2 regions of the Kitasatospora setae KM-6054 genome follow, and region 1 is predicted to be linked to the other one. Evidence: riboswitches for the same ligand, from Rfam matches in the RefSeq annotation. Region 1 holds a riboswitch; the other holds the start of a gene.
The links. A riboswitch is a leader RNA that binds a small molecule or an ion and turns the genes downstream of it on or off. The one in region 1 is predicted to bind ZMP and ZTP.
Positions count from the first base shown of each region.

Region 2: another riboswitch for ZMP and ZTP. It lies ahead of KSE_RS35700 (bifunctional 5,10-methylenetetrahydrofolate dehydrogenase/5,10-methenyltetrahydrofolate cyclohydrolase); the one in region 1 lies ahead of KSE_RS01900 (glycine hydroxymethyltransferase).

Region 1 covers NC_016109.1:453,954-459,162, reverse strand. The annotation lists gene KSE_RS01905 (hypothetical protein) at 49-555, opposite strand; gene KSE_RS01900 (glycine hydroxymethyltransferase) at 970-2,418, opposite strand; ZMP/ZTP riboswitch at 2,451-2,558, opposite strand; gene KSE_RS01895 (DinB family protein) at 2,687-3,202, shown strand; gene KSE_RS01890 (F0F1 ATP synthase subunit B family protein) at 3,314-3,805, shown strand; gene KSE_RS01885 (carbohydrate-binding protein) at 3,940-5,209, opposite strand, start outside.
Region 2 covers NC_016109.1:8,206,482-8,211,690, forward strand. The annotation lists gene KSE_RS35690 (chitinase) at 1-686, shown strand, start outside; gene KSE_RS35695 (Gfo/Idh/MocA family protein) at 837-1,772, shown strand; ZMP/ZTP riboswitch at 1,838-1,919, shown strand; gene KSE_RS35700 (bifunctional 5,10-methylenetetrahydrofolate dehydrogenase/5,10-methenyltetrahydrofolate cyclohydrolase) at 1,945-2,811, shown strand; gene KSE_RS35705 (MBL fold metallo-hydrolase) at 2,964-3,620, shown strand; gene KSE_RS35710 (glucose 1-dehydrogenase) at 3,676-4,440, opposite strand; gene KSE_RS35715 (TetR/AcrR family transcriptional regulator) at 4,584-5,209, opposite strand, start outside.

The DNA of each region.
Region 1 (5,209 bases):
CGCCGGGGAGGCGCCCGGTGCCGCGCCGGGGAGCGGCTCTCCGGTGGATCAGCCGGTCGAGGCGTGCAGCATCACGGTGGTGTTCGCGCGGATCGCATCGCCGTCGTCGAGCTCGGCCCCGGCCCCGCCGCCCGTGGGCAGGGGCAGGGCCAGCGGGAGCAGCACGGCGGGGGTCCGCAGCGGGTCGTCGCACAGGCCGAGTTCCATCCCGGCGTCGACATGCGAGTACCGGGGGTCGTCGAGCCTGCCGGGCCGGTCGACCGGGATGCCGTGGGCGGTCAGGTAGTCGGTCATCGCGGGGTGGGTGGTGTGCAGGACCAGCGAGAGCGAGACGCGACCGGTCGCGGGGTCCTCCCGTGCCAGGTGGTGGACGTCTTCCGCCCCGGCCGGCAGGTCGAGCCCGGTGGCGGCCAGCGTCTGCCGCAACGGGACGACGGCGCCCGCGCAGGCGCGCTCGCCGCCGACCGGCTGCCCCGCCTCCGCGGCCCAGCGCACCGCTCCCGCCCCGGCCGGCGCCAGCGCCGCCAGTACGGTCAGGCCGATGGCCCGGCGCACCAGGCGTTCCCGCCGCTCCGAGACCCCGCACGCCCCGTGTCCGCAGGCGATCGATCATGTGCGGACCGGACGCTGGGCCCTGTCCTGCCGATCTTGCCGGGCGCGCGACGCCGGATCTCCCCCAGCCCCAAGGGGGGCTGGGAGGTGCCCCCTTCGGCTGGAAGCACCGGCCCCAGACCCGAGTACATCCAGTACGAGGGCGTGCGGCCGGCACTCCCAGCCGGGCGCCCGACGCCGCGCGCTGATCCGACAAGACCGACCGGACAGGACCGGGCAGGAGCCGCCGCACGTCCTTCCAGTCGGCTCCGAGGGAACGTTGACGAGGGGTCGGCTGCGAGGTGGCCGGCCCGGCCCGCCGGGGTGGTGGCGGGCCGGGCCGGTCGGCGTCCGGACGGGGACGCGGGGAAGGGCGGATCAGTCGAGGGCGATGCCCGGGTAGAGCGGGAAGCCGGCCAACAGGTCGACCGCGCGCTTGGCGACGGCGTCGCGCACGGCGTCGTCCAGCGCGTACTGCGCCTTCGAGGAGCCGACCGGCACGGCGGCCGTCAGCACGGTGTGGATCAGCTCGGCGACCTCGTCCAGTTCGGCGGCGCCCAGCCCGCGGGTGGTCAGCGCGGGCGTGCCGAGCCGGATGCCCGAGGTGTACCAGGCGCCGTTCGGGTCCTGCGGGACGGCGTTGCGGTTGGTGACGATGCCGGAGTCCAGCAGCGCCGCCTCCGCCTGGCGGCCGGTCAGCCCGTAGGAGGTGACGTCCGCCAGCACCAGGTGGTTGTCGGTGCCGCCGGTCACCAGCTTGGCGCCGCGCTTCGCCAGGCCCTCGGCGAGCGCCCGCGCGTTGTCCACCACCTGCTGGGCGTACCCGCGGAACTCGGGGCGGCGGGCCTCCGCGAAGGCCACCGCCTTCGCCGCCATCACGTGCGACAGCGGGCCGCCGAGCACCAGCGGGCAGCCGCGGTCGACGTGCTCGGCCAGTTCCGAGTCGCACAGCACCATGCCGCCGCGCGGGCCGCGCAGCGACTTGTGCGTGGTGGTGGTGACGATCTGTGCGTGCGCCACCGGGTCGAAGTCCCCGGTCAGCACCTTGCCCGCGACCAGGCCCGCGAAGTGCGCCATGTCGACCATCAGGGTCGCGCCCACCTCGTCCGCGATCTCCCGCATCGTGCGGAAGTTCACCAGCCGCGGGTAGGCCGAGTAGCCGGCGACCAGGATCAGCGGCCTGAACTCCAGCGCGATCCGCCGGACTTCGGCGTAGTCGACCAGGCCGGTCACCGGGTCGGTCCCGTAGCTGCGCTGGTCGAACATCTTGCCCGAGATGTTCGGGCGGAAGCCGTGGGTGAGGTGGCCGCCGGTGTCCAGCGACATGCCCAGCATCCGCTGGTTGCCCAGCTCGCGGCGGAGCTCGGCCCAGTCCCGCTCGCTCAGGTCGTTGACGTTGCGCACCTCGGCGCGCCGCAGCGCCGGGCTCTCCACCCGCTGCGACAGCACCGCCCAGAACGCCACCAGGTTGGCGTCGATCCCGGAGTGCGGCTGCACGTACGCGTGCCGCGCGCCGAACAGCTCACGGGCGTGCTCGGCGGCCAGTTCCTCCACGGTGTCCACGTTGCGACAGCCCGCGTAGAAGCGGCGGCCCGGCGTGCCCTCCGCGTACTTGTCACTCAGCCAGTTGCCCATCGCCAGCAGCACCGCGGGCGAGGCGTAGTTCTCGCTGGCGATCAGCTTCAGCGAGGCGCGCTGGTCGGCCAGCTCCCCGGAGATCGCCGCGGCGACCCGGGGTTCGACGGCGCGCACCACGTCGAGGGCGCTGCGGAAGGCGGTGTCGGCGGCGGGGCTGCCGTGGGTGTGCGCGGGCAGGTGCTCGTTCATGGGCGGTCTCCTCGTGCGGTCACGACGACGATTCGGACGGCCCAGGCGCACGGCGACAGCACACGGTGCCCTCAGAGCACCCTACGGAGCCGCTCCCTGATGGTGAATTCCATCCCAGCGCGCCAGTCACGGCTCACCACGATGCTACCAACCGCCGGGACGGGCTCCGAAGAGGGCCTGCGCGGGGCGGCCGCGGAACGGGGGGAACCCGGTGGGGCGGGTGGGAAACCCCTGGTGCGCACCGACCCGGGTCGGCATGATCGGGCACATGACATGGACCCTCCCCGCCACCGTCCGTACCGGCGGCTCGCTCACCGCCCCCGAGACCGAGCTGCTCCCCGACTACCTCGCCTGGCACCGCGCCACCTTCCTGCACAAGTGCGCCGGCCTGACCGGCGAGCAGCTCGCGCTGCGCCCGCTGCCCGCGAGCTCGCTCTCGCTGCTCGGGCTGATGCGCCACCTGGCCAAGGTGGAGCGGACGTGGTTCCGGATCCGCTTCGCCGGGCAGGACGTTCCGCCGCTGCACTTCGTGGAGGGCCACAAGGACGCCGACTTCGACCTGCTGGAACCGGAACGGGCCGAGCGCGAGTACCTGGCGCTGCTGGAGGAGCAGCGGCTCGCCGACCTCGCGGCGGCCGGGGCCGGGCTGGACGAACTGCTGGCGGCGCACGGCGAGGAGCAGTCGCTGCGGATGACGTACCTGCACGTCATCACCGAGTACGCCCGCCACAACGGGCACGCCGACCTGCTGCGCGAGCACATCGACGGGGTGACCGGCAGCTAGCTGGAAGTGAGGAGGGCGGGGGTGGACGGGGATGAAGTCCCGGGCCGGGGAAGGGTGCTGGGGCCGATTCGGAGCAGACGGGTCGTCAGATGATCGGATAGCATACTGAGTATGGGACCTCTCGAACCGAACGTGCCCGAGCTGATCCTCGGACTGATCGTCTTCTTCGCCCTCTTCTGGGCCCTCGGCAAGGTGCTGCTGCCCCGCATCGAACGCACCCTGGCCGAACGCCACGACAAGACCGACGGCGGTCTCGCCCGCGCGGAGGCGGCCCGGGCCGAGGCGGAACGCATCCGCCAGGAGTTCCAGGCCGAACTCGCCGCCGCCCGGCACGAGGCCGCCGCGATCCGGCAGGCCGCCGCCGAGGAGGGCGCCGCCCTGGTCGCGACCCTGCGGGCCGAGGCCCAGCAGCAGCGTGAGCAGCTGGTGGCCGAGGCGCACGTCCAGCTGGCCGCCGACAAGGTGTTGGCCGAGGCCGAACTGCGCGAGGACGTCATCGCGTTGGCGTCCGAGCTGGCCTCCCGGGTGGTCGGCGAGCCGCTCGCCGACCTGCCCTCCACCCGTGCGATCGCGGAGGAGTTCCGCAACCGCGCCGAGGTCTGACCCCTCTGACGGGGGGAAGGCGGACGGGCCGCCCGGTCCACGAGCTCGAAGGCTCGGGGCCGGGCGGCCCGTCCGTTGCGCGCTTGCGTCAGGTCACCGGATCGGAGGGGCGCCGGGGCGCCGGGGCGGGGGCGTCAGACGCACGGGCCGTCGTCGGCCCACACGCCCCACTGGCCGGTGCTGCCGGGGACCTCGTTCGTGGTCCACCACTTGGCGTGGTAGTTGTGGCCCTTGTAGCTGACCGGGTTGCCGCCGGTGTAGACGGTGCCCGCGCCCCACGGCGGCGCGCAGGGGGTGCCGGGCGGGGTGCTGGTGCTCGTGCTGGTGGTCGGCGAGGGGGAGGGGCTGGTGGGCGGGGTCGCGCCGGCGAACTTCACCGTGAACTTCGTGAAGTCCCAGTCGCTCTGCGCCACGCTGGAGCAGGCGCCGGACAGGCCGGGGTCGACGGTGCCGGGGCACTGCCGGTCGCGGTTGACCGACCAGTAGGTGTAGCGGGCCAGCTTGTGCGCGGTGGCGAAGTCCAGCACGGTCTGGAAGTCGGCCTGCTTGAAGTACTCGGCGGCGTCGGTGCGGCCGTTCATCAGCGACACGCCCTCGTGGGCGTACGCGGTGGCCTCGTTCCAGCCGAAGGTGTTCTGCAGGATCTGGTTGAACTTCACCAGCGCGTCGGTCTGCGCCGCCGCCCCGTTGAAGCCGCCGTCGAACGGCATGATCGAGTAGTTGTTCGGCGTGAAGCCCTGGGACTTCGCCTCCAGCAGCATCTGGGTGCCGAACCAGCCGGTGCCGGCGTTGGTGCCCGCGGTGGTGATGGAGACGTAGATGCCCGGGTTGTTCTGCTGCAGGATGCGGGCCGCGCCGATCTCGTTGTGGATCGCGGCGGTGTTCTCGTACTCGGGCTCCTCGAGGTCGAAGTCGATCGCCTTGAGGTTGTACTTGGTCACGACCTTCTGGTACGCGGCGGCGGTCGCCTCCGGGGTGCCGCAGGTCTGGCCCAGCTTGGTGCCGCCGTAGCCGCCCACCGACACCGAGACGTCGCCGCCCTTGTTGCGGATGGTCTGGATGACGGCCGGCATGGTGGTGTCGGTGTCGATCGAGGACGTCCCGCCCCAGGACGGGCTGCAGGTGTTGCCCTGGGCCAGGATGAAGGCCAGTTGGAACGCCTTCTGGCCGGTGGCGTCCATCACGGCGGCGGCGTCCGGCGGGCTGTTGTCCTCCGGCATCAGGTACGGCGCGGAGGCGTACCAGTTGGAGCCGAGCCCGTCCGTGGTCGCGGCGTTCGCCGAACCGGACGCGGCGACCGCGGAGACGCCGCCGGCCAGCAGGCCGAACACGGACAGTGCGACCGCGACGGCGCGGCGCGGCCGGCGGGGCCTGGCCGGGGCGGTGGCGGGGGAGTGTGGGGGA
Region 2 (5,209 bases), 7.8 Mb from region 1:
CCTCGACCGCGCTGCTGGGCACCCTCGGCCTGGCCGCCGCGCCGGTGCCCGCCGCCTCGGCCGCGTCCTTCGTGGTCAGCGAGGCCCAGTTCAACAAGATGTTCCCGAGCCGGAACGCCTTCTACACGTACAAGGGCCTGACCGACGCCCTCGGCGCCTACCCGAAGTTCGCCAACGCGGGCGGCGACGCCGTCCGCAAGCGGGAGGCCGCCGCCTTCCTCGCCAACGTCAGCCACGAGACCGGCGGGCTGCGCTACGTGGTCGAGCAGAACACCGCCAACTACCCTCACTACTGCGACACTTCGCAGCCCTACGGCTGCCCGGCCGGGCAGAGCGCCTACTACGGGCGCGGCCCGCTGCAGCTCAGCTGGAACTTCAACTACAAGGCGGCCGGCGACGCCCTCGGCATCGACCTGCTGCACGACCCGTGGCAGGTGGAGAAGAACCCGGCCACCGCCTGGAAGACCGGCCTCTGGTTCTGGAACACCCAGAGCGGCGCCGGCCGGATGACCCCGCACGACGCGATCGTCAACAACAAGGGCTTCGGCGAGACCATCCGCAGCATCAACGGCGCGCTCGAGTGCGACGGCAAGAACCCGGACGAGCGCAACGACCGGATCAACCTCTACAAGCAGTTCGTCGGCGTCCTCGGCACCGACACCGGGGGCGGCAGCCTGTCCTGCTGACGCCGCCGGGCGGGGTGCGGGGCCGTCCCGGGGCGGCCCCGCACCGACGCGAACCGGCCGTTCGAGGACGTTCGGACAGCTCAACGAACGTCCTGGCATATGCTGCCGGGTGGTCAGCGACGACCACCACCCATCCTCGCAGGAGTGCCGATGAGCGACCGAGAGACCGACCGCAGCGCGCCCCCGATCCCGATCGGCGTGATCGGGCTCGGCGACATCGCGCAGAAGGCGTACCTGCCGGTCCTCACCGCCCAACCCGGCCTCGACCTCCGGCTGATGACCCGCGACCGGGCCAAGCTCGACCGGATCGGCGACGCCCACCGCATCCCGTTCCGCACCACCGACCTCGGCGAGCTGATCGACTCCGGCATCCGCGCCGCGTTCGTGCACGCCGCCACCGACCAGCACGTCCCGATCGTCGAGGAACTCCTCACCCGCGGCGTCGACGTGTACGTGGACAAGCCGCTCGCCTACGACCTCGACGGCGCCCGCCGCCTGGTCGCCCTCGCCGAGCACACCGGGCGCTCCCTGCTGGTCGGCTTCAACCGCCGCCACGCCCCCGGCTACCTGCTCGCCGCAGAGCGCCCGCGCGACCTGATCGTGCTGCAGAAGCACCGCGAGGGCCTCCCCGAGCGGGCCCGCACCCTGGTCTACGACGACTTCATCCACGTCATCGACAGCCTGCGCTTCCTCGCCCCCGGCGAGATCGAGCACGTCGACGTCCGCTCCCGCACCCGGGACGGCCTGGTCGAGCACGTCGTCCTCACGCTGGCCGGCCGGGGCTTCACCGCCCTCGGCATCATGAACCGGCTCTCCGGCTCCACCGAGGAGATCCTGGAGGTCTCCGGCGCCGACTCCAAGCGCGAGGTCCACAACCTGTCCGAGGTGATCGACCACCGCGGCCAGCCCACCGTCCGCCGCCGCGGCGACTGGGTCCCGGTCGCCCGCCAGCGCGGCATCGAGCAGGTCGTCCTGCACTTCCTCGACGCCCTCCGGGCCGGCAAGACCCTCGACGCCGCCGACGCGCTGCGCACCCACGAACTCTGCGAACTCGTCGTCGAACGCATCGAGGCCGCCGCCGACTGACCGGCCCCGCGCTTCCCGGCCCCGCCTGCCCTTCGGGCGCTCCCGTCCGGCCCTCGGCTACGATGTCCGAGGGCCGTGACTGGCGCACGGGTGGAGCACCACCGGGGAGCGGCCGCCGCACCGTTGCCGCGCGCCTGGGCGAACTCGCCACGAGACCCCAGGAGTCGCGCCGATGACCGACCGATCCCGCCCGTCCGCCCGCCTGATGGACGGCACCGCCCCCGCCCGCCGCCTCACCGAGGCCACCGCCGCCGCGGCCGCCGACCTCCGCCTCCGGACCGGCGTCACCCCCTGCCTCGCCACCGTCCTGGTCGGCGAGGACCCGGCCTCCGTCACCTACGTCCGGATGAAGCGCGCCCGCTGCGAGCAGGCCGGCATCCGCTCCCGCCACGTGCCGCTGCCGGCCGGCACCGGCACGTCCCGACTCGTCGACGTCCTGGGCGAGTTGTCCGCCGACCCGGCCGTGCACGGCATCCTGCTCCAGCACCCGGCGGGCCCGGACGTCGACGAGCGCGCCGCCTTCGAGGCGATCGCCCCGGCCAAGGACGTCGACGGCGTCACCACGCACTCCTTCGCCGCCATGTCCTTCGGCCTCCCCGGCTTCGCCTCCTGCACCCCCGGCGGCATCATGCGGCTGCTCGACGAGTACCAGGTCGAACTGGCCGGCCGACACGCCGTCGTGGTCGGCCGCAGCGCGATCCTCGGCAAGCCCGCCGGCATGCTGCTGCTCGGCCGCGACGCCACCGTCACCTACTGCCACTCGCGGACCGCGGACCTCCCGTCGATCCTCCGCGAGGCCGACGTCCTGCTCGCCGCGGTCGGTCGGCCCGAACTCATCCGCGGCGAGGACCTCAAGCCCGGCGCGGTCGTCATCGACGCCGGCTACAACCCCGGCAACGTCGGCGACGTCCACTTCGCCTCGGCCCGCGAGCGGGCCGCCCTGATCACCCCCGTCCCGGGCGGCGTCGGCCCGATGACGATCGCGGTGCTGCTGGCCCAGACGGTCGAGGCGGCGGAGCGCCAACTCGGCCTGGGGTGAAGGCAGTCGGGCGGCCGGCACGTCCGCGTCGGTCAGTCGCCGCGCGCGGACGACGGCGTCCGGCGGGCCCGCAGTGAACAGGTAGACCGGCCGGAGCGGTCGGCCGGGAAAACCGGGGGCGTCCGCCGCCGCCCCGGCGATACGTTGACCGGATGCGCCTGACGAAGTACGCCCACGCCTGCGTCCGGATCGACTCGCCCGACGGGGAGCGGTCCGTCCTGATCGACCCCGGCTGCTGGACGGAGCCGGGGGCCTTCGCGGGCGTCCGGGCGGTCCTCTACACGCACGCGCACGCCGACCACGTCGACGACGACCTGCTGGTCGCCGCCCGCGCCGCCGACCCGGAACTGGCGGTCTACACCCACCCGGAGCTCGCCGCCGAACTCGCCGCGCTCCCCGGCCTCACCGGGCCCGCGCCGATCGCCGTCCGGACCGGGGACGAGTTCACGGCCGGCGGCTTCGACGTCCGCGCGGTCGGCGGACGGCACGCCGAGACCATCGACGGGTACCCCGACTGCGCGAACCTCGGCTACCTGCTCGGCGGCACCTACCACCCGGGCGACTCGCTGCACGTCCCGGCCGGCCCGGGCGAGGAGGTGCGGACCCTGCTGCTGCCCGCTGGCGGCCCCTGGCAGAGCCTGCGGCAGGCGATCGAGATGGTGCGCGCCATCGAACCGGAGCACACCGTCCCGATCCACGACGCCCACCTGAGCGAGGCCGGGAACGAGAACTTCGACGGCTGGATCGAACGCGCGACCGACACCCGCCACACCCGCCTCGCCCCCGGCGGCTCCGTCCTCCTGGGCTGACGGCCCCGCCGGTACGCGCGCACCGGGCGGCGCGTACCGGCGGAGCCGCCCGGGATCACTGGCCCATCACGTAGCGGACGGTCGGGCCGGTGGTCCAGCCGCCGTCCACCGCCAGCTCGGCGCCGGTGACGTAGGACGCGGCGTCCGAGAGCAGGAAGACGGTGGCCGCCGCGATCTCCGGCGCCTCGCCGACCCGGCCCATCGGCGTGTTGGGGTAGTTGCCCTCACCGCGCTGGATGCCGGTGGACGCCGTCATCGGGGTGTAGGTCATGCCCGGGTGGACGGAGTTCACCCGGATCCGGTCCACGCCCAGCTCGACCGCGCCGATCTTGGTCAGGCCGCGCACGCCCCACTTGGACGCGCCGTAGCCCGCGGTCAGCGCCAGGCCCATCAGGCCGGCCGCCGAGGAGATGTTCACCACCGAGCCGCCGCCGGCCTCCCGCAGCGCCGGGATGACCGCCTTCATGCCGATGAACACACCGGTCAGGTTGATGTCGAGGACCCGGCGGAAGTGCTCCACCGACTCGTCGGCCAGGAAGCTGCCGGTGGAGATCCCGGCGTTGTTCACCAGCCCGTGCACCGCGCCGAACTCGGCCTGCGCGTACGCCACCACGTCCGCCCAGTCCTGCTCCGAGGTGACGTCGTGGTGCCGGTAGCGGGCCCGCTCGCCCAACTCGGCGGCGGTCGCCGCGCCGTCCTCGTCCAGGACGTCGGTGACCAGCACGTTCGCCCCCGCCGCGACCGCCTGCTTCGCGGTCTCCGCGCCCAGGCCGCGGGCCCCGCCGGTGATGATGACGGTCTTGCCGGACAGCTCGCTCATGACTTGCTCCTTGGTGCTCGCCTCGTGGGCATGTGGTTCGGTACCGCGTTCGGTCCTGCGTCCACCACCGGTCGTTCCAGGTGGTCGGAGCAGGCAGGCTTCGTGGGGCCGGGGCCGGGGCCGGGTGTGCGGGTGTGCGTGGCTCAGGGGAGCGGTGCGGTCAGCAGGCCGGCGCAGACCGAGACCAGGTCGGCGAGGTACGCGCGGTCGTCGCTCAGCGTCGGCTCGGCCTCGGCCAACTGCCGGGCGCGCTCGGCCAGCGCCGCTCCGATCAGGGTCAGCGCCAGGTCGATCCGCTCCAGCCGGACCGGTTCGGGCGCCAGCGGTATCAGCGGGGTCTCCAGCGCGAGGATCAGCCGCCAGTACAGGGTGCCCGCGAGGCCGGCGTGCGGACGCCGCTCCCGGATGCCGCTGCGGTGGCTGACCTGGGTGGAGATCCGCAGGCAGTCCCGGCCGCGCTCGGTGCGCAGCTCGGTGGCCTCCGCGTCGACCAGCGCCCCGAGCAGCTCGCCCAGCGAGCGCCCCTCGGGCTGCGGCAGCCGCTCGCCGAGCGCCCGCTCGGTGCGTCGCTGCCGCTCGGCCATCACCTCCTCGAGCAGCCCCTCGCGCGAACCGAAGTGGTACTGCACGGCGGACGGGTTCGCCTGCCCCGCCTGCCGCACCACGTCCCGCAGCTGCGCGCCGTGCACGCCCTGCGCCGCGAACAGCCGCTCGGCGGAGCGGATCAGCCGCGCCCGGGTGGACGCGCCGCCACCGCTCCCGTCGCCGT